3 regions of the Citrobacter braakii genome follow, and region 1 is predicted to be linked to each of the others. Evidence: predicted binding sites of a transcription regulator. Region 1 holds the regulator's gene; each other region holds the start of a gene.

Region 1 (7,537 bases):
GAATTTGTTGCGAAGAACTTCGCAGCATAAAAAAGATGACGCAGAAGGAGAACCCTTCTGCGTTTTAGCATTAATTCGCGGTAGTGAAAGCCTCTTCAGGCTGTTTGCGCGCCGAGATAAAGACCAGCAGCAGCGCAAGCCCCGCCACAATTGCCCCCATCACCGGAACAAAGCTGTAGCCCAACCCACCGGAAATCACCGCCCCACCGGCTGCGGCACCCAGAGCATTCCCCAGATTAAACGCGCCAATGTTGACTGACGATGATAATCCAGGCGCTTCGCTGGCAACACGCATCACGCGCATCTGCAACGGCGGAACGACCGCAAACGTCGCTGCCCCCCAGACCACCATACTAACTGCCGCACCCAGCTCATTACGCGCCAGGAAAGGAATGGCCAGCATAATAACCATCAGCAGCAGTAAAAAGCCTTTCAGCGTACCGTTGACGGAACGGTCAGCCAGTTTGCCACCAAGATAGTTACCGATTGAGAAGCCAACGCCAATCAGCACCAGCATACCGGTCACAAACGCCGGTGTGGCATGGGTGATCGTATGTAACACTGGTGAGATATAGGTATAAAGCGTGAACATCGCCCCGGCTCCCAGAACGGTCGTCAGCAGCGCCGACAGCACCTGCGGACGCATAAGTACCGCCAGTTCGCTACGGACATCCGGGCGCTCTCCCGCCCCACCTTTGGGTAATGAGAAGAACAGGCTGACCATGGCGATGACGCCCAGACCCGCCGTTGCCATAAACGACATACGCCAACCGATGGTTTCACCAAGCCAGGTCGCCGCAGGAACACCGCCGATATTGGCAATGGTCAACCCCATAAACATGGTTGCCACGGCGCTGGCCTGCTTATGTTTGGGTACTACGCTTGCAGCGACAACGGAGCCAAGACCAAAAAATGCCCCATGGTTCAGACTGGTCAAAATACGCGATAACATCAGGGTGGTGTAATCCGGCGAAATAGCCGAAAGCACGTTGCCCAGCGTGAAAATCGCCATCAGGAATATCAACGCATTACGTCGCGCACGATGGGACAGCAGTAATGTCATCAGCGGAGCACCCACCATCACCCCAACCGCATACGCGCTGATTAACATTCCGGCCGCGGGAATCGAGACATCCACACCTTTGGCAATGACGGGCAATAATCCCATTGGCGAAAATTCAGTGGTGCCAATGCCAAACGCGCCGATCGCCAGCGCCAGTAAAGGATAATTGAGTTTCATATTTCGACTCCGTAACGTCGAGCCGGGGCGCGACATAAAATAAGAGTCAAAAGCATGACATTGATCGCAAAATTAATAAAGTTAACAAAATTGCAAAAGACTTTTGCTTATTCGCAAACAATCGACGGGAAAGGCAAGCGGAAAGGATGAGGGAGAGCGAACTCCCTCGGGGGAAATCAATGCAGCGCTGCGGTCAGGCCACCCGCGACGATCAAACCCAGAACAATAATGGTAGTCACTAACGAAAATTTCAGATCGGTGCTCATCAAGTTTTCTCCTTTTTATTCCCACACAAAAAGTGATATTGCGCATTTTTACACACTTGAAAGCAAAAATCTCTCACGATTTATATTGATAACTGCTTTTAACTCTTCCCCTTTTCGTTAAGATCAGACAAAATTCCACGCTTACTTGATTAGCGTACCGGCCATTGACCCCTTCCTGACGTTCCGTGTCGTTTTCCCGGCGTGCCGCAACCCTTACGTTGCGCTAAGGGTGTGTTAAGGCAAACGTTTACCTGGAGTATTCTCAGGAGCTTAGGATATGGTCTGGAGTGAGATGTAATGGCAACAATTAAAGATGTAGCGAAGCGAGCAAACGTTTCCACTACAACCGTATCACACGTAATTAACAAGACGCGCTTTGTCGCGGAAGAAACGCGTAATGCTGTCTGGGCGGCGATCAAAGAGCTGCACTATTCTCCGAGCGCCGTGGCGCGCAGCCTGAAGGTGAATCACACCAAGTCTATTGGCTTGCTGGCCACCAGCAGCGAAGCGGCCTATTTCGCTGAAATTATCGAAGCCGTTGAGAAAAACTGTTTCCAGAAAGGCTATACCCTGATTCTGGGTAACGCATGGAACAGTCTCGAAAAACAGCAGGCTTATCTGTCAATGATGGCGCAAAAGCGCGTTGATGGTCTGCTGGTGATGTGTTCTGAGTATCCGGAGTCGCTGCTTTCGATGCTCGAAGAGTACCGCCATATTCCGATGGTCGTCATGGACTGGGGCGAAGCTAAAGCCGACTTTACCGATACGGTCATTGATAACGCCTTCGAAGGCGGTTACATGGCGGGTCGGTATCTGGTAGAACGCGGTCATCGTGAGATTGGCGTGATCCCAGGCCCAATGGAGCGTAATACCGGAGCCGGGCGTCTGGCAGGCTTTATGAAAGCGATGGAAGAAGCGCTGATTAAAGTTCCTGAAAACTGGATTGTGCAGGGCGATTTTGAGCCTGAATCGGGCTATCGCGCCATGCAGCAAATTCTGTCACAGTCGCATCGTCCGACCGCCGTCTTCTGCGGTGGCGATATCATGGCGATGGGTGCGCTGTGCGCCGCTGACGAGATGGGACTGCGCGTACCGCAGGATGTCTCGCTCATCGGTTACGACAACGTGCGCAACGCCCGCTTCTTCACGCCGGCTCTGACGACCATTCACCAGCCTAAAGATTCACTGGGGGAAACGGCCTTCAACATGCTGTTAGACCGTATCGTGAATAAACGTGAAGAGTCGCAGTCTATCGAGGTTCATCCGCGCCTGGTAGAACGCCGTTCCGTTGCCGACGGCCCGTTCCGCGATTACCGTCGTTAAGACTGTGGTGCGGGAGCCTCATCGGGCTCCCGCAACCATTCCTTATTCAGCGTTTCACTATCCCCTAAATAGTCCAGCAGCCAGCTCAATGCCGGCGATGTATCGTTCTGTTGCCATGTCAGGCAACATGCGGCATCAGGAAATGGATTCTCCAGCTGTAGCGCGACCCATTTGCCGCTATCAATCCACGGTTTGGCAAAATGCGTCGGTACCATGCCCACGCACAGACCTGCAGATAAACAGGTAGCAGAAGATTCCCAGTCAGGCACCACAACGCGCTTTTGGTTATCCAGCAGCCAGGTAATACGCTTAGGAAGCGTACGCGACGTGTCTTCACGCACCAGCGACGGCCAGTTGCGCAACGTATCGTCGCTTAGCGGTCCGGGCATTGACGCCAACGGATGATGGCTTGCCACCACGCAGCTCCAGCTCAGCATTCCCATGTCGCGGAAGGTATAGCGTCCCCCCACCGGAATCGCCTGCGTGGCGCCGATTGCCAGCTCAACGCGCCCATCGGACAGCGCATCCCAGACACCGTTAAACACCTCCTGGAAAACCAGCAGTTCGACATCATCAAAATGACGATAGAAATCCACGATCATCTGTCGGGTACGATCCGGGCGGACAATGTTATCTACCGCGATCGCCAACTGCCCGCGCCAGCCGTTGGCAATTTGCTGACATTGCTGGCGGGTGATCTGCATTTTTTTGATAACAGAGCGGCCTTCTTTGAGAAACCATGCACCGGCAGGCGTCAATTCCACATCCCGATGGCGTCGCTCAAAAAGCGGCACCGCCAGCCACTCTTCCAGTTGACGCACGGTGTAGCTTACCGCCGAGGGTACGCGGTGCAACTCCTGCGCGGCCGAACTAAAGCTACCGTTACGCGCAACCGCATCCACAACTTCAAGTGAATATTCCGACCACATATTCTGCCCACAAAAAATTTGAAATCAGTAAGCAAATATTAGCGTTTCACAGCAAGAATTACACTCACTACACTCAGCGGCATTGTTCTACTGCTAAAAAAAGAGAAATGATGATGCAACCTGGGAAAGGATTTTTAGTCTGGCTGGCGGGTCTTAGCGTACTCGGCTTTCTGGCAACGGATATGTATCTGCCCGCCTTCGCCGCAATTCAGTCCGATCTGCAGACACCTGCATCTGCCGTCAGCGCCAGCCTTAGCTTATTCTTAGCGGGTTTTGCCGTCGCGCAACTTCTGTGGGGGCCGCTCTCTGACCATTATGGCCGCAAGCCAGTTTTGCTTCTGGGTTTATCCATCTTCGCGCTGGGCAGTTTGGGCATGCTGTGGGTTGAAAATGCCACCGGTCTGCTGGTACTGCGCTTTGTTCAGGCCGTTGGCGTTTGTGCGGCATCGGTTATCTGGCAGGCGCTGGTCACCGATTATTATCCTTCACAAAAAGTAAACCGCATCTTTGCCACCATTATGCCATTGGTCGGGTTATCCCCGGCATTAGCGCCGTTATTAGGCAGTTGGATCCTGGTACATTTTTCCTGGCAGGCCATTTTCGCCACCCTGTTTGCCATTACTCTAATCCTGATGCTTCCGGCTCTGCGCTTAAAACCAACAGCTAAAGCACGCGACGACAGCCAGGATAAACTGACTTTCGCTACCCTGTTGCGCTCAAAAGTTTACCGCGGAAACGTGCTGATTTATGCCGCCTGCTCCGCGAGCTTCTTCGCGTGGCTGACGGGTTCCCCGTTCATCCTCAGCGAAATGGGCTACAGTCCGGCGGTGATTGGCCTGAGCTATGTTCCACAAACCATCGCTTTCTTAATTGGTGGTTACGGCTGCCGCGCTGCGCTGCAAAAATGGCAGGGCCGTCAGTTGCTGCCCTGGTTACTCATTCTGTATGCCTTTAGCGTAGTGGCCACCTGGGCAACCGGCTTTATTCACCATGTTGCGCTGGCTGAAATCCTCATCCCATTCTGCGTTATGGCGATTGCCAATGGAGCAATCTACCCTATTGTTGTGGCTCAGGCGTTACGTCCTTTCCCACAGGCTACGGGACGCGCAGCGGCATTGCAGAACACACTGCAACTGGGTTTATGCTTCCTGGCAAGCCTTGTGGTTTCCTGGTTGATCGCCACCCCGCTGCTCACCACCACCAGCGTGATGCTGACAACGGTGCTGCTGGCGGCCGCGGGTTACAAAATGCAATCGCAGAAGGCTAACGCCCCGCACACAGATGATCGGGCGCAAATTGCCCACGGTGAGTCTCACTAGTAATCACCCTTGATAATTGATTAGCCTGCTAATATTTATTGGTTGAATCGTCAAAAATTCAGGCCTATACTGATTTCCAGTTGTTAAAAAAACGATAATTGTTATGTGTTAACGGGGACAAGAACGTTCCCGTTTTCCCATGGATGGTCTTTTCGGCAAGGGTTCCTCCCTTCCTCTGTTCTACGTCGGATTATAGATTCGCGGATTAATTCCGTGAGAGTTCTCACAAAGCCCAAAAAAGCGTCTACGCTATTTTAAGGTTCTGATCACCGACCAGTGATGGAGAAGCTATGAGTTCATCGTGTATAGAAGACGTCAGCGTACCGGATGATGACTGGTACCGCATCACCAATGAATTATTAAGCCGTGCAGGTATTACCATTAATGGTCCGGCACCGGCAGATATTCGCGTAACGAACCCCGATTTTTTCAAACGCGTACTGCAGGAAGGATCGTTAGGGTTGGGCGAAAGTTATATGGATGGCTGGTGGGAATGCGACCGGCTGGACATGTTTTTTTGTAAAGTCCTGCGCGCCGGTCTTGAAAACCAACTCCCCCGCCACTTTAAAGATACGCTCCGTATCGCCACGGCTCGCCTGTTCAATTTACAGACCAAAAAACGTGCGTGGGTCGTCGGCAAAGAACACTACGATTTGGGCAACGATCTCTTTACCCGCATGCTGGACCCTTATATGCAGTATTCCTGCGCCTACTGGAAAGATGCCGATACCCTGGAATCTGCCCAACAGGCGAAGCTAAAAATGATTGCCGAAAAACTGCAGTTGAAGCCAGGCATGCGGGTGCTCGATATTGGCTGCGGCTGGGGCGGCTTATCCCAGTTTATGGCGTCACAATATGGCGTTAGCGTGGTGGGCGTGACCGTTTCGGCAGAACAGCAGAAAATGGCGCAGGCGCGTTGTGCGGGGCTGGATGTCACAATTTTGCTGCAGGATTATCGCGACCTGAACGACAAATTTGATCGCATTGTCTCCGTTGGCATGTTTGAGCATGTGGGGCCGAAGAACTACGCGACTTATTTTGAAGTGGTTGATCGTAATTTAAAACCCGACGGTCTCTTTTTGCTGCATAGCATCGGCTCCAAAAAGACCGACAATAACGTTGATCCGTGGATCAATAAATATATCTTCCCGAACGGCTGTTTACCGTCAGTTCGCCAGATTGCCAACGCCAGCGAGCCGCATTTTGTGATGGAAGACTGGCATAATTTTGGCGCGGATTACGATACAACGTTGATGGCCTGGCACGAGCGTTTCATGAGATCCTGGCCTGAAATCGCCGATAACTATACCGAACGCTTTAAACGGATGTTCAGCTATTACCTGAACGCCTGCGCCGGTGCGTTTCGTGCTCGCGACATCCAGCTGTGGCAGGTGGTTTTTTCCCGCGGCGTTGAACACGGCCTGCGCGTTCCCCGCTAATCGTTATCACCCCCGTGCCAACGGGGGTTTTACACTCTGGCTTAGGCTCCCGCCTCACCCGTTACGTTACTGATGGCGCTTTCACGCGCCGCCAGTACGCGCTCAACGGTATCAACCACCGCCTGGGTTTGAGGATCGATTTCGATATTGACCCGCGCGCCTAACTTTTTCTTACCCAGCGTCGTACGTTCCAGCGTTTCCGGGATCAAATGCACACAGAAACGCGTCGGTGTCACCTCACCGACCGTCAGACTGATGCCATCAATTCCGATAAATCCTTTGTACAAGATGTATTTCATCAGCGACGGATCCTGAACTTTAAACCACACCTGGCGGTTGTTCTCCGAGGTCAGAATTTTCGACACTTCGGCGGTCGTCATAATATGGCCCGACATTAAATGTCCGCCAATTTCATCACTGAATTTTGCCGCTCTCTCAACGTTGACCAAATCCCCAACCTTCAGGTCACCCAGATTGGTGATACGCAGCGTTTCTTTCATCAGATCAAAGCTTATCTGGTTACCGTTGATTTCGGTTACCGTCAGGCAGCACCCATTGTGGGCAACCGATGCGCCGGTCTCCAGCGCATCCAACATATATTCAGGTAACTCCACAACATGCGTACGAAAATTTGGTTTTTCATCAATGGACACAAGTTTCGCGGTGCCCTGCACAATACCCGTAAACATACTTCTAACTCCTGAACTGAATTAAGACATCTCTGCACAGCACAATAGCAGGTGGAAATTCAGGTTGCCAGCAATGCGCCGCTACTGCCTGTTTTTTCACTGGAGAATTACGTATTCCTCGCTACAATAGACTGAAATTTCCCCTGCTTTTTCTCCTTGCTGCCATATAAGGCGGCTTTTTTAGTCTCTCAAATAACAACAATATAGTGGTGTACACGTGCAAAAGTATGTAAGTGAAGCGCGTCAGTTATTAGCTCTGGCAATTCCAGTGATTCTTGCGCAAATCGCTCAAACCGCAATGGGATTCGTTGATACCGTCATGGCGGGCGGAT
Region 2 (7,537 bases), 1.0 Mb from region 1:
AACTGACAGCACGTCCCGCTTCTGACAAAATAGCGGCATCCCCTTCGATTTAACGTAACAGACGGAATCCTCTCTCTGATGGCAGCAAAGATTATTGACGGTAAAACGATTGCGCAGCAGGTGCGCTCTGAGGTTGCTCAAAAAGTTCAGGCGCGTTTAGCGGCTGGATTACGCGCCCCAGGCCTGGCTGTTGTGCTGGTAGGTAGCAACCCGGCTTCGCAGATTTATGTCGCGAGTAAACGCAAAGCCTGTGACGAGGTGGGGTTTGTCTCCCGCTCCTATGACCTGCCTGAAACCACCAGCGAGGCGGAGCTGCTCGAGCTGATCGATACGCTCAATGCAGATACCACCATCGACGGTATTCTGGTCCAGCTACCGTTACCTGCGGGTATCGACAACGTTAAAGTTCTCGAGCGTATTGCGCCGGATAAAGACGTTGACGGTTTCCACCCGTATAACGTTGGTCGCCTGTGCCAGCGTGCGCCGCGCCTGCGCCCGTGTACTCCGCGCGGTATTGTGACTCTGCTTGAGCGTTACAATATCGACACCTACGGTCTGAATGCGGTCGTTATTGGCGCGTCGAATATTGTTGGCCGCCCGATGAGCATGGAGCTGCTGCTGGCTGGCTGCACCACCACCGTCACCCACCGGTTCACCAAAGATCTGCGTCGCCATGTAGAGCATGCAGACCTGCTGATTGTTGCCGTCGGCAAACCTGGCTTTATTCCCGGCGAGTGGATCAAAGAAGGTGCGATTGTGATTGATGTCGGCATCAACCGTCTGGAGAATGGTAAGGTTGTTGGCGATGTGGTCTTTGAAGATGCTGCCGCACGCGCGTCATACATCACGCCGGTACCCGGCGGCGTAGGCCCAATGACGGTCGCCACACTTATCGAAAACACGCTGCAGGCGTGTGTTGAATATCATGATGTAAAGGACGTTTAAGATGGCCACATTTTCACTGGGTAAACACCCACACGTTGAACTCTGCGATTTACTGAAGCTGGAAGGCTGGAGCGAAAGCGGCGCCCAGGCAAAAATTGCTATTGGCGAAGGGTTAGTGAAGGTCGATGGTGCTGTAGAAACGCGTAAACGCTGCAAAATCGTTGCCGGACAGACCGTCAGCTTTGAAGGCCACAGCATTAACGTCGTGGCGTGATCCCAGGTGCCGGATGAGGTTAACCCCTGTCCGGCCACTTCCTCTCTCGTTTTCAGATAATGACTTCATCACCACTTCACAGTGAACTGTTAGCATGTTGTTTTTCCACACGAAGCGATCATCATGCCAACAATCGTTACCCACGCTGCCGTTCCACTCTGTTTAGGATTAGGTCTCGGGCGTAAAGTCATCCCCCCGCAATTACTGTTTACTGGCTTCATTCTGGCTATGCTGCCGGATGCCGACGTACTGTCGTTTAAGCTTGGCGTCGCCTACGGCAACGTGTTTGGTCACCGCGGTTTTACCCATTCGCTGCTGTTCGCCTTCGTGGTGCCGCTGCTCTGCGTATGGATGGGTCGACGATGGTTTAAGGCAGGCTTAATTCGCTGCTGGCTATTCCTGACGGTTTCACTGCTGTCGCACAGCCTGTTGGATTCGGTCACCACTGGCGGCAAAGGCGTCGGCTGGCTGTGGCCGTGGTCGGATGAACGCTTCTTTGCGCCGTGGCAGGTGATTAAAGTCGCCCCGTTTGCGCTATCGCGCTACGCCACACCATACGGACACCAGGTGATAATTTCGGAGTTGATATGGGTATGGCTACCGGGAGTTATGATGATGGGTGTGCTGTGGTGGTATCGGAAATATTAATTTGCCGGATACGACAAGCGTCTTATCCGACCGACATTCGTACATTGATTGCCGGACAGGGCGCGAGCAGCCATCCGACAATCAATATCATTACTTACGGCGCCAGGTAGTGCCCTGCGGGCCATCTTCCAGCACGATACCCATCTCATTGAGACGGTCACGCGCGGCGTCAGCTGCCGCCCAGTCTTTGGCTTTACGGGCATCCAGACGCTGCTGGATTAACGCTTCAATTTCAGCAACTTCACCGTCATCCGCCTGCGCACCGCTTTGCAGGAATGCTTCGGGCTCCTGTTCCAGCAGGCCCAGCACGCTGGAAAGCTTACGCAGATGCGAAGCCATACCGTTAGCCGCCGCCATATCTTCACCCTTCAGGCGGTTAACCTCACGCGCCATATCAAACAGCACGGAGTAGGCTTCCGGCGTATTGAAGTCATCGTCCATCGCTTCAATGAAGCGTGCTTCAAAGGCTTCGCCACCGGCTGGAGCAACGGACTTATCGGTGCCGCGCAGCGCGGTATACAGACGCTCCAGCGCAGAGCGTGCCTGCTTCAGGTTCTCTTCGCTGTAGTTTAACTGGCTACGGTAATGACCAGACATCAGGAAGTAGCGAATGGTTTCGGCGTCGTAGTATTTCAGCACGTCACGCACGGTAAAGAAGTTGCCCAACGATTTGGACATTTTCTCCCGGTCAACCATCACCATCCCGGAGTGCATCCAGTAATTAACGTATTCACCGTCATGCGCACAGGTGGACTGAGCGATTTCGTTTTCATGGTGCGGGAACATCAGATCCGAACCACCGCCATGAATATCAAAATGGTTGCCCAACTGTTTGCAGTTCATCGCCGAACATTCGATGTGCCAGCCAGGACGACCCGCGCCCCACGGAGACGGCCAGCTCGGCTCGCCTTCTTTGGACATTTTCCACAGCACGAAGTCCATCGGGTTGCGCTTCACATCAACCACATCAACGCGTGCGCCCGCCTGCAGCTGATCCAGATCCTGGCGTGACAGCTGACCATAGTTCGGGTCAGTCGGCACGTCGAACATCACGTCGCCGTTATCAGCGACATATGCGTGACCTTTGGCAATCAGTTGTTCAGTGATTTCAATGATCTCAGCGATATGGTGCGTAGCGCGCGGCTCCAGATCCGGGCGCAGAATATTCAGCGCGTCGAAATCGCTATGCATTTCCGCGATCATTCTGTCGACCAACGCCACAAAGCTCTCACCGTTTTCATTCGCGCGCTTGATGATTTTGTCATCAATATCGGTAATGTTGCGCACATATTTCAGCTTATAGCCGAGGAAGCGCAAATAGCGCGCGACAACGTCGAAAGAAACGAAGGTACGTCCGTGGCCAATATGACAGAGATCGTAAACGGTAATACCACACACGTACATGCCGACTTCCCCGGCATGAATAGGTTTGAATTCCTCTTTTTGGCGCGTCAGTGTATTAAAGATTTTTAACATCGAAGATTCCGTGTAGACGTGTGTGGATAGTAAAGTCTGTATAATACCCATAATTTAGACCGGAAGCAGCACACTTTGCGAGGTGATCGCAGCTTGCGGTTATGCTATAACACACCCCTAACTCTGACCCTCCACGGGGTCGAAGCACCAATCTATCGGAACAGGATGCAAAAATGGTTACTTTCCACACTAATCACGGCGATATCGTAATCAAAACGTTTGATGATAAAGCGCCTGAAACAGTTAAAAACTTCCTGGACTACTGCCGCGAAGGTTTTTACAACAACACCATTTTCCACCGTGTTATTAACGGTTTCATGATCCAGGGCGGCGGTTTCGAACCGGGCATGAAGCAAAAAGCCACGAAAGAAGCGATCAAAAACGAAGCGAACAACGGTCTGAAAAACACCCGTGGTACGCTGGCGATGGCGCGTACTCAGGCTCCGCACTCCGCAACCGCACAGTTCTTCATCAACGTTGCAGACAACGACTTCCTGAACTTCTCCGGCGAAAGCATGCAGGGTTGGGGTTATTGCGTGTTTGCTGAAGTTGTTGAAGGCATGGACGTGGTTGATAAAATCAAAGGCGTTTCCACTGGTCGCAGCGGTATGCACCAGGATGTGCCAAAAGAAGACGTCATCATCGAAAACGTGACCGTCAGCGAGTAATCGTGACGACACTGTTTATTGCAGATCTTCACCTCTGCACAGAAGAACCGGCGATCACCGCCGGTTTTCTGCGTTTTTTAGCCGGTGATGCGCGAAAAGCTGATGCACTGTACATTCTCGGCGACCTGTTTGAAGCCTGGATTGGCGACGACGACCCAACCCCACTGCATCATGAAATAGCCGCGGCGATAAAATCACTGGTTGATTCCGGCGTTCCCTGCTTTTTTATTCACGGCAACCGAGATTTTCTGCTCGGCAAACGTTTTGCCCGTGAAAGCGGCATGAGCTTGCTGCCTGAGAAAAAAGTACTCAACCTGTATGGCCGCAAGGTATTGATCATGCATGGCGACACTTTGTGTACAGACGATGCAGGCTATCAGGCGTTTCGCGCCAAAGTACATCAACCCTGGCTACAAAAGCTGTTCCTCTCCCTACCTCTGTTCGTTCGCCAACGTATCGCCGCGAAAATGCGCGCCAACAGCAAAGCGGCCAACAGCAGCAAGTCACTGGCGATCATGGATGTGAATCCGCAGGCCGTCATCACCGAGATGGAAAAGCATCAGGTCCAGTGGTTAATTCACGGCCACACCCACCGCCCGGCAGTCCACGAGCTTACGGCCAATGAGCAACCCGCTTTCCGCGTGGTATTAGGCGCATGGCACACCGAAGGGTCGATGATCAAAGTCACGCCAGATGACGTTGAACTGATCGCATTTCCATTTTAATTCCGCAGATATCCAGTTCCTCTTTACACAAAACTCGTTGCGATGTAGCCAACTACAAAGGCTGCCTGAAGGGTGAAGTGTAAAGCGCGCAATCGTTTTCCTTGACCGCGAATTATGCTATTCTCTGTGGCCTCAAAAGTCGAGTGTAGTGCATCATAGGAGTTTTCAGACGCATGTCTTCCCGCAATAACCCGGCGCGTGTCGCCATCGTGATGGGGTCCAAAAGCGACTGGGCTACCATGCAGTTCGCCGCCGAAATCTTCGAAATTCTGAACGTGCCACATCATGTTGAAGTCGTCTCCGCCCACCGCACCCCTGACAAGCTGTTTAGCTTCGCCGAAAGCGCAGAAGAGAACGGCTATCAGGTGATCATTGCCGGTGCGGGTGGCGCTGCGCATCTGCCGGGCATGATTGCGGCGAAAACGCTGGTGCCTGTTTTAGGCGTCCCGGTGCAAAGCGCGGCGCTGAGCGGCGTAGATAGCCTTTACTCCATCGTACAGATGCCGCGCGGTATTCCGGTCGGAACGCTGGCTATCGGCAAAGCGGGCGCGGCAAATGCGGCCCTGCTGGCGGCACAAATTCTGGCAACACACGACAAAGCATTACACCAGCGTCTGAACGACTGGCGCAAAGCACAAACCGACGAGGTGCTGGAGAATCCGGACCCGCGAGGTGCGGCATGAAGCAGGTCTGCGTACTCGGTAACGGTCAGCTAGGGCGCATGCTGCGCCAGGCCGGTGAGCCGCTGGGCATTGCGGTCTGGCCCGTCGGGCTGGATGCCGAACCAGCAGCGGTCCCTTTTCAGCAAAGCGTGATCACCGCTGAGATTGAGCGCTGGCCGGAAACGGCGCTCACCCGCGAGCTCGCGCGCCATCCGGCATTTGTCAACCGCGACGTTTTCCCGATTATTGCCGACCGTCTGACGCAAAAGCAGCTTTTTGACAAGCTCGGCCTGGCAACTGCGCCGTGGCAACTGCTGGCGGATAAAAGCGAATGGCCTGCAGTATTCGACAAACTCGGTGAGCTGGCGATCGTGAAACGTCGCGTCGGCGGTTACGACGGTCGTGGGCAGTGGCGTTTGCGCGCAAATGAAACCGAACAACTGCCGGACGACTGCTACGGCGAGTGCATCGTTGAGCAGGGAATCAACTTCTCTGGTGAAGTCTCATTGGTTGGCGCTCGTGCGCACGACGGTAGCACCGTCTTCTATCCGCTGACCCATAACCTGCACCAGGACGGCATTCTGCGCACCAGCGTGGTCTTCCCGCAGGCTAACGGCAAACAGCAGAAACAGGCCGAAGCGATGCTCTCAGCCATCATGCAGGAGCTGGGCTATGTCGGCGTGATGGCGATGGAATGTTTCATCACCCCGGAAGGTCTGCTGATTAACGAACTGGCTCCACGCGTGCACAACAGCGGGCACTGGACGCAAAACGGTGCCAGCATCAGCCAGTTTGAGCTGCACCTGCGCGCCATTACCAACCTGCCGTTACCCACGCCGGTAGTGAACACTCCTTCGGTGATGGTAAATCTGATTGGTAGCGACCTGAACTACGACTGGCTGAAGCTGCCGCTGGTGCATCTGCACTGGTATGACAAAGAGGTGCGTGAAGGGCGTAAGGTGGGACACCTGAACCTGAGCGACAGCGATACCGCGCGTCTTAGTGCGACGCTGGAAGCGCTTATCCCCCTGCTGCCGCCGGAATATGCCAGCGGTATTATCTGGGCGCAGTCAACGCTGAAATAAGCCATTAATGCCGGGGATTTGATTTTATCCTTCCCCGGCCCCTCCTCTGGCGCGTAAAATCCCCTCCATTGCTGTTTTTGTATTTTCAGGATCACACATGAACGATGGAACGGACTATCGCGCAATTTTGCTCGCTGGTACGCCTATAATCGATGTACGCGCCCCCGTCGAATTTCTGCAAGGCGCAATGCCGGGCGCAATCAACCTTCCCCTAATGAACGATGACGAACGTGCCGCCGTGGGTACCTGTTATAAACGTCAGGGACCCGAGGCAGCCCTCACGCTCGGCCATCAACTGGTCTGCGGCGAGACTCGCCAACAACGTATGAAGGCCTGGCTGGACGCCTGTCGTCAAAATCCTGCGGGTTATTTATGCTGCGCGCGCGGCGGTCAGCGTTCGCACATTGTGCAACAGTGGCTGCACGAGTCCGGGATTGACTACCCGCTGATACACGGTGGCTACAAAGCCCTGCGTCAGGCGGCGATTCAACTGACTGAAAAATTAGTGCAAAAGCCGATCGTCTTAATTGGCGGCTGTACCGGGAACGGTAAAACGCAGCTGGTGCAACAGCAGCCGAACGGCGTGGATCTCGAAGGTCTGGCGCACCATCGCGGTTCCTCGTTTGGTCGCACCGTTGAACCGCAGTTGAGTCAGGCGAGTTTTGAAAACCTGCTGGCGGTCGAAATGCTCAGAACCGACAGCCGTCAGGATCTGCGTCTGTGGGTACTGGAAGATGAAGGCCGCATGATCGGGGCTAATCATCTACCCGAATGCCTGCGCGAACGCATGACCCAGGCATCTATTGCAGTGGTGGACGATCCTTTTGAGCGTCGTCTGGAGCGACTGCGCGAAGAGTATTTCGTGCGGATGCACCACGATTTTACCCATGCTTATGGCGAGAGTCAGGGCTGGCAGGAGTATAGCGAGTATCTGCACCACGGCCTGTTTGCTATTCGCCGCCGTCTGGGTTTACAACGTTTTGCCGAGCTGACCGCCCTGCTCGACGTGGCTCTGCGCGAACAGCAAGCAACGGGCAGTACCGACGCCCATATGGGCTGGCTGGTGCCGTTGCTCAACGAGTATTACGACCCGATGTATCGTTATCAACTGGAA
Region 3 (7,537 bases), 1.3 Mb from region 1:
AGTAATGCAGTAATGCATTCAATACCGTGCCATCAGGATTACCGGCGCCCGGATGCACTACGAGGTCACGGGGTTTGTTGATGACAAGAATATCGTCATCTTCATAAACGATATCCAGTGGGATATCCTGAGGTTCAAAACGAACCTCTTCATCAATTTCTGCAATGATGGAGACGCGCTCTCCACCCAACACTTTTTCTTTCGGTTTATCGCAAAGATTGCCATTTACCAGTACGCGCTGGTCAAGGATCCATTCTTTTATGCGCGATCGCGAATAATCAGGGAACAATTCGGCCAAAGCCTGATCTAAGCGTTGACCGAGCTGGTTTTCGGAGACTGTTGCGGTGAGTTCTACTCGTTGTGCCATAAACTGCTTCTTCGTTTAACGTTGGGTTTTACGGCTTTGCCGTTTAATATAGTGTGCTATTGTAGCTGGTCTTAACCGGGAGCAGGAACAGAGAATCTCCCGTAAAACATTTTGAGGAAAGTCAAAACGTCATGACGCGCATGAAATATCTGGTGGCAGCAGCCACGTTGAGCCTGTTTTTGGCGGGTTGCTCTGGTTCAAAGGAAGAGGTGCCCGATAATCCGCCAAATGAAATCTACGCGACTGCTCAGCAAAAGCTGCAGGACGGTAACTGGAAACAGGCAATAACGCAATTAGAAGCGTTGGATAACCGTTATCCATTTGGACCGTATTCTCAGCAGGTGCAATTAGATCTCATCTACGCCTACTACAAAAACGCCGATCTGCCACTTGCTCAGGCTGCCATCGATCGTTTTATTCGTCTTAACCCGACACACCCTAACATTGATTATGTCATGTATATGCGTGGCCTGACCAATATGGCGCTGGATGATAGCGCACTGCAAGGATTCTTTGGTGTTGATCGCAGCGATCGCGATCCGCAACATGCCCGAGCTGCGTTTAATGACTTTTCCAAACTGGTACGTGGCTATCCGAACAGCCAGTACACCACTGACGCCACCAAACGTCTGGTATTCCTGAAAGACCGTCTGGCGAAGTATGAATATTCCGTTGTGGAATACTACACTGCCCGCGGTGCATGGGTTGCCGTGGTAAACCGTGTGGAAGGCATGCTGCGCGACTTCCCGGATACTCAGGCAACACGCAATGCCCTGCCGTTGATGGAAAATGCTTATCGCCAGATGCAGATGAATGCGCAGGCAGAAAAAGTAGCGAAAATCATTGCCGCTAACAGCAGCAATACCTGATTTATCTCAGAATGCAAACGGCAGCCCAAAGGCTGCCGTTTTTTTATCCGTAAACGTCACAACTGAAGCGGTTTAGCTACAACGCATCTCATCAAATATGGCCTGCTTTCAGGTATTCCTCAAGTAAAAAATCGCTTGTTCCTGCGGTGCCTCACAAAAAGGTTTTCTTGACAAAAAGCGACAAAAAAATGTGATTAATATCACACATTTTGACATTAGGAACGGTATGCTGGAATCACCAAGACGGGAAAGACAAGAGGTAAAATTTATGACAATGAACATTACCAGTAAACAAATGGAAATTACTCCGGCAATTCGCCAGCATGTCGCAGACCGTCTCGCCAAACTCGAAAAATGGCAAACTCATCTGATTAATCCACATATCATTCTGTCTAAGGAGCCGCAGGGTTTCATTGCTGATGCCACCATCAATACACCGAACGGACATCTGGTCGCCAGCGCAAAACACGAGGATATGTACACCGCAATTAACGATTTGATCAACAAGCTGGAACGGCAGCTCAATAAAGTGCAGCACAAAGGCGAAGCCCGTCGTGCAACAACTTCAGTCAAAGACGCCAACTTCGTCGAAGCAGAAGAAGAGTAGTCCCTTACATTGAGTGTATCGCCAACGCGCCTCCGGGCGCGTTTTTTGTTGACAGGGTGAAAACAGTACGGGTACTTTACTGACGTAGCCAAAGGAAAATTACATGAAACTTGTCCCGTTCTTCTTCGCATTCTTTTTTACCTTCCCCTGAATGGGAGGCGTTTCGTCGTGTGATAAAGAATGCGAAGACGAACAATAAGGCCTCCCACAACGGGGGGCCTTTTTTATTGATAACAAGAAAGGCAACACTATGACATCGGATAACCCATTGCTGGCGCTGCGCGATAAGATCAGCACGCTGGATGAAAAATTACTGGCCCTGCTGGCTGAGCGACGTGGACTGGCCGTAGAAGTTGGCAAAGCTAAGCTCCTTTCACATCGTCCAGTTCGTGATATCGACCGTGAGCGCGATCTGTTGGACCGACTGATTCAGCTTGGCAAAGCACATCATCTTGATGCTCACTACATCACTCGCCTGTTCCAGCTCATAATCGAAGACTCCGTCCTGACTCAGCAGGCACTGCTCCAGCAGCATCTGAACAAAATTAACCCGCACTCAGCACGCGTTGCTTTCCTTGGGCCAAAAGGGTCATATTCTCATCTTGCCGCACGCCAGTATGCTGCCCGCCATTTTGAACAATTTATAGAAAGCGGCTGCGCGAAATTTGCCGATATCTTTAATCAGGTCGAAACCGGACAAGCTGACTACGCAGTGGTTCCGATTGAAAACACCAGTTCCGGTGGGATTAACGACGTTTACGACCTGCTACAGCACACCAGCCTGTCTATCGTTGGCGAGATGACTATCACGATTGACCACTGCCTACTGGTGTCCGGCACGACAGATCTCGAGACCATTGAAACGGTATATAGCCATCCGCAGCCATTCCAGCAGTGCAGCAAATTCCTGAGTCGTTACCCACACTGGAAGATTGAGTACACCGAAAGCACCTCGGCGGCGATGGAAAAAGTTGCGCAGGCTAACTCACCGCGCGTGGCGGCTCTGGGGAGCGAAGCCGGAGGCGTACTATACGGTTTGCAGGTTCTCGAGCATATCGAAGCTAATCAGACGCAAAACATCACCCGCTTCGTGGTACTGGCGCGCAAGGCAATCAATGTTTCCGATCAAGTGCCAGCAAAAACCACGTTGCTGATGGCGACAGGACAACAAGCCGGTGCGCTGGTAGAAGCTCTGCTGGTACTGCGCAACCATAATCTGATTATGACTAAACTGGAGTCACGCCCGATTCACGGCAATCCGTGGGAAGAAATGTTTTATCTTGATATCCAGGCCAACCTGGAATCACCCCAGATGCAAAAAGCATTGAAGGAGTTAGGTGAGATTACGCGCTCGATGAAAGTACTTGGCTGCTATCCAAGTGAGAATGTGGTGCCGGTCGATCCAAGCTAACGTTTGACAATGCCGGATGGCGCTACGCTTATCCGGCATTCTTTAGCCGATCCTTGTATGACTGATACAACGCATCAGCGTTGCCATCAAGCAGCGTATTTATTGGCGACTATCGTTAGCCTGGCGCAACAAAGTACGGCTTTCGTTCTGGAAGCGTTTCGCATAATCACCAAACCAGTGCTCCACCTTACGGAAGCTGTCGATGAACGCTTGCTTATCGCCCTGCTCCAGTAAACCGATCGCCTCACCAAAACGTTGGTAGTAGCGTTTGATCAGCGCAAGGTTACTCTCAGACGACATAATGATATCGGCATAGAGCTGCGGATCCTGGGCAAACAGACGTCCGACCATCGCCAGTTCAAGGCGATAAATCGGCGAAGAGAGTGCCAGTAACTGCTCCAGTTGAACATTCTCTTCCGCTAAATGCAGACCGTAAGCAAAGGTCGCAAAGTGACGCAATGCCTGAATAAATGCCATGTTCTGGTCGTGTTCAACAGCACTGATCCGATGCAGTCGCGCACCCCACACCTGAATCTGTTCCAGAAACCACTGATAAGCTTCCGGCTGACGTCCGTCACACCAGACGACAACCTGCTTTGCCAGACTGCCGCTGTCCGGGCCAAACATGGGGTGTAATCCCACCACCGGGCCGTCGTGCGCCGCCAGCATCGCCTGCAAAGGACCATTTTTCACCGAAGCCAGATCCACCAGGATGCAGTCGGACGGCAGACGCGGTAATTTGGCGATCACCTGCTCAGTGACGTGGATCGGCACACTGACGATCACCATGCCAGCATCAGAGACGATCTCCGGCGCACGATCCCAGTCCTGCTGTTCCAGGATCCGTACCTGATAACCTGACAGGGTGAGCATTTTTTCGAACAGACGTCCCATCTGACCGCCGCCGCCGACAATCACCACCGGTCGCAGAGAAGGACAAAGCGTTTTAAATCCTTTGTCGTTCTCACTGGAGTAAGACTCGCGCATAACCCGGCGCAGCACATCTTCAATCAGGTCCGGCGGCACGCCAAGGGCTTCCGCTTCCGCCCGGCGGGAGGCCAGCATAGAGGCTTCCCGTTCCGGCACGTAGATAGGCAGCCCAAAGCGGCTTTTTACTTCACCGACTTCGGCCACCAGCTCCAGGCGACGTGCCAGTAAACCCAGCAGCGCCTTGTCGACTTCATCAATTTGATCGCGTAATGCGGTCAATTCAGCAACCATAACCAACCTCTTATGCTACACGCGCCGACAGCTGGCCGTTTAAATCCTGGCTAATTTCACGCAGTAGCGCATCCGTCATTTCCCAGCTAATGCAGGCATCAGTTACAGACACGCCGTATTTCATTTCGCTACGCGGCTGTTCAGAAGACTGGTTACCTTCGTGAATATTACTTTCAATCATCAAGCCAATGATCGAGCGATTGCCATCTTTGATTTGTGCAATCACGGATTCAGCCACGGCAGGCTGGCGGCGGTAATCTTTATTGGAGTTACCATGACTGCAATCTACCATCAGAGAAGGTCGTAGTCCCGCCTGCTCCATCTCTTTTTCGCACTGGGCGACATCTGCCGGGCTGTAGTTCGGCGCTTTACCACCGCGCAGGATCACGTGACCGTCCGGGTTACCCTGAGTTTGCAGCAGTGCAACCTGTCCAGCCTGGTTAATACCAACAAAGCGGTGCGACTGTGCCGCCGCGCGCATCGCGTTAATGGCGGTCGCCAGGCTACCGTCAGTACCGTTCTTAAAGCCGACCGGCATCGAAAGACCGGAAGCCATTTCGCGGTGAGTCTGCGATTCCGTGGTACGCGCACCGATTGCAGACCAGCTAAACAGATCGCCCAGGTATTGCGGGCTATTGGGATCCAGCGCTTCAGTTGCCAGCGGTAGTCCCATATTCACCAGTTCAAGCAGCAGCTGACGCGCAATTTTCAGGCCGGCTTCAACATCAAAAGAGCCATCCATATGAGGATCGTTAATTAACCCTTTCCAGCCGACGGTGGTACGGGGTTTTTCAAAATAGACGCGCATCACCAGGTAGAGGCTATCGCTGACCTCTGCGGCAAGGGCTTTAAACCGACGAGCGTACTCAATAGCCATTTCAGGATCGTGAATGGAACACGGGCCACATACCACCAGCAGGCGCGGATCGCGACCAGAGATAATATCTGAAATGGTTTTACGCGACTGGGAGATTTGCGCTTCTTGCGCCTGGCTCAGCGGGAATTCAGCTTTCAGCTGCTCCGGAGTCATCAGAACCTGTTCGTCGGTAATATGTACGTTGTTCAGCGCGTCTTTTTGCATGATGGTGATCCTGTTTAGCTCGTTTGCGATAGTTGATCCTCAGCGAGGAGGTGATAACGATAACACAACAGGTAAAGATTTCAATCCACAAACCGTAAATTTTAATTTACAACACGCACTTTAATGACAGAATACGCCCTCCATTGTGTACATTAAAATTTACATCATCCGGTATTGAGATCCACTATGCTTAAAAAAACGAGGGAGTACAGGCAATGAAGCAACTCATCAGCACCCTATTTCTATTACTTCTTAGCGGATGTCAGATAGATCCTTATACCCACGCCCCCACATGGACGGGAACCGCCTGGTACGACGCCGGAATACAAGATGCCATTTCGGGGTATGCCGTTAAAGATAATGAAACTCTTGCCGACAACTACAATGACCCCGAAGTCGATCGTACGGAATATCTTAAGGGTTATGCCGAGGGACAACGTAAAATCTGCCAGCCGGATTTTGTTTACGCCAGAGGTTTGACCGGGAAAACCTTTCCCCCAAGTTGTGATACGGTCGAAAATATTGACCAGTTACACAGTGCCTGGCAAAAAGGAGCAAATGAAGGTGCAGCCTCAATAAGATTAAATTAAACAATAGCTTATATTTTATAAATCACTAAGACTTAACTTAAATTACTAATAGCTTTCAACTTGGCATAATGACGGCTTAGTAAAATAATGTTATTTTGTCCTAAATAATCTTGAATGTATTTCGACGTTTTACGGCAAACGCTGGTAGGTAACTATTCATGAGCTATTCTTACCGACTCATACTTCTACTGGCACTGCTCCTGACCGGATTACCGCTGTACGCCCAAAGCGTTACGGAAGAAGCAAAATCTGTACGCGCTATGGTTTCCGGCATCGTCAGTTATACGCGCTGGCCTGCACTGTCCGGGCCCCCAAAACTGTGTATTTTCTCTTCATCGCGTTTTTCCAGTGTCCTGGGAGATACCAGTGCCGGAGCATTACCCTATCTTCCCGTCATCATTCGTACGGAACAAGAAATATTAATTTCGCAGTGTGACGGTTTTTATTTTGGAAAAGAATCCCCTACTTATCAGGTGGAATTAAAGAATAAATATCCGTCTAAGGCATTGCTATTAATTGCCGAACAGAACCCCGAATGCGTTATTGGCAGCGCCTTTTGCCTCATAATTAAAGATGAAGATGTGAGATTTTCCGTAAATATGGATTCCCTTTCACGCAGTGGCGTAAGGGTCAGTCCGGACGTATTAATGCTTGCACGGAATCAGAAGCATGGATAAGGGCCATTCTCCCATAACACGCCCGACGTTTAAGCGGACATTACGGCGTATCAGCATAATCAGCGTTCTGGTAACTATGACGCTGATCTGGCTGCTGCTCAGCATTTCTTCGGTGCTGGCATTGAGACAGTATGCGCAAAAGAACCTGGATCTGACCGCTGCAACCATGACCCGCACGCTTGAAGCAGCATTAGTTTTTTCTGATGGCGTCGCAGCAACTGAAACGCTGGCAGCACTGGGCCAGCAGGGGCAATTTTCCGTTGCAGAAGTTCGTAATAAAAACCAGAAGGTGATCGCCACCTGGCGCTATAACGCGCAGGATACCACTGAAAAAATCAGCGGACTTATCAGCCACTGGCTGTTTCCCCAACCGGTCACTCAACCTATTTTGCATAATGGCAACGTCATCGGCGAAGTACGATTGACTGCGCGCGATAGCGTTATCAGCCATTTCATCTATTTGTCGCTGGCCGTCCTTACCGGGTGCATTCTGTTGGCCTCTGGCATTGCATTAATGCTCACTCGTTATTTACATAATGGCGTCGTGGAAGCCCTGCAAAATATAACCGAGGTGGTACATGATGTTCGTACCAACCGTAACTTTTCACGACGCGTTTCAGAAGAGCGCATTGAAGAGTTTCACCTTTTTGCCCAGGACTTTAATAGTCTGCTGGACGAGATGGAGGAGTGGCAACTTAAACTGCAGGCAAAGAA

Evidence for each region. The regulator PurR, encoded in region 1, represses purine synthesis genes. The targets are predictions, from matches to a motif close to CANGCAAACGTTTGCNTG.
Region 2: the regulator PurR is predicted to act here: its motif matches at 4,762-4,779, upstream of purE (5-(carboxyamino)imidazole ribonucleotide mutase).
Region 3: the regulator PurR is predicted to act here: its motif matches at 1,389-1,406, upstream of raiA (ribosome-associated translation inhibitor RaiA).

Annotation. Positions count from the first base shown of each region.
Region 1 is NZ_CP045771.1:3,555,088-3,562,624, forward strand. Features, by position in the region: gene sodB (superoxide dismutase [Fe]) at 1-30, shown strand, start outside; gene GFC06_RS16620 (MFS transporter) at 71-1,240, opposite strand; gene cydH (cytochrome bd-I accessory subunit CydH) at 1,417-1,506, opposite strand; gene purR (HTH-type transcriptional repressor PurR) at 1,804-2,829, shown strand; gene punR (DNA-binding transcriptional activator PunR) at 2,826-3,758, opposite strand; gene punC (purine nucleoside transporter PunC) at 3,872-5,077, shown strand; gene cfa (cyclopropane fatty acyl phospholipid synthase) at 5,368-6,516, shown strand; gene GFC06_RS16650 (riboflavin synthase) at 6,558-7,205, opposite strand; gene mdtK (multidrug efflux MATE transporter MdtK) at 7,423-7,537, shown strand, end outside.
Region 2 is NZ_CP045771.1:4,601,002-4,608,538, forward strand. Features, by position in the region: gene folD (bifunctional methylenetetrahydrofolate dehydrogenase/methenyltetrahydrofolate cyclohydrolase FolD) at 79-945, shown strand; gene ybcJ (ribosome-associated protein YbcJ) at 947-1,159, shown strand; gene GFC06_RS21735 (metal-dependent hydrolase) at 1,283-1,807, shown strand; gene cysS (cysteine--tRNA ligase) at 1,898-3,283, opposite strand; gene ppiB (peptidylprolyl isomerase B) at 3,457-3,951, shown strand; gene lpxH (UDP-2,3-diacylglucosamine diphosphatase) at 3,954-4,676, shown strand; gene purE (5-(carboxyamino)imidazole ribonucleotide mutase) at 4,850-5,359, shown strand; gene purK (5-(carboxyamino)imidazole ribonucleotide synthase) at 5,356-6,423, shown strand; gene mnmH (tRNA 2-selenouridine(34) synthase MnmH) at 6,521-7,537, shown strand, end outside.
Region 3 is NZ_CP045771.1:2,234,076-2,241,612, reverse strand. Features, by position in the region: gene rluD (23S rRNA pseudouridine(1911/1915/1917) synthase RluD) at 1-367, opposite strand, end outside; gene bamD (outer membrane protein assembly factor BamD) at 499-1,236, shown strand; gene raiA (ribosome-associated translation inhibitor RaiA) at 1,505-1,843, shown strand; Phe leader region at 1,946-2,071, shown strand; gene pheL (pheA operon leader peptide PheL) at 1,947-1,994, shown strand; gene pheA (bifunctional chorismate mutase/prephenate dehydratase) at 2,094-3,254, shown strand; gene tyrA (bifunctional chorismate mutase/prephenate dehydrogenase) at 3,354-4,475, opposite strand; gene aroF (3-deoxy-7-phosphoheptulonate synthase AroF) at 4,486-5,556, opposite strand; gene GFC06_RS10350 (DUF2799 domain-containing protein) at 5,772-6,146, shown strand; gene GFC06_RS10345 (YfiR family protein) at 6,305-6,823, shown strand; gene dgcN (diguanylate cyclase DgcN) at 6,816-7,537, shown strand, end outside.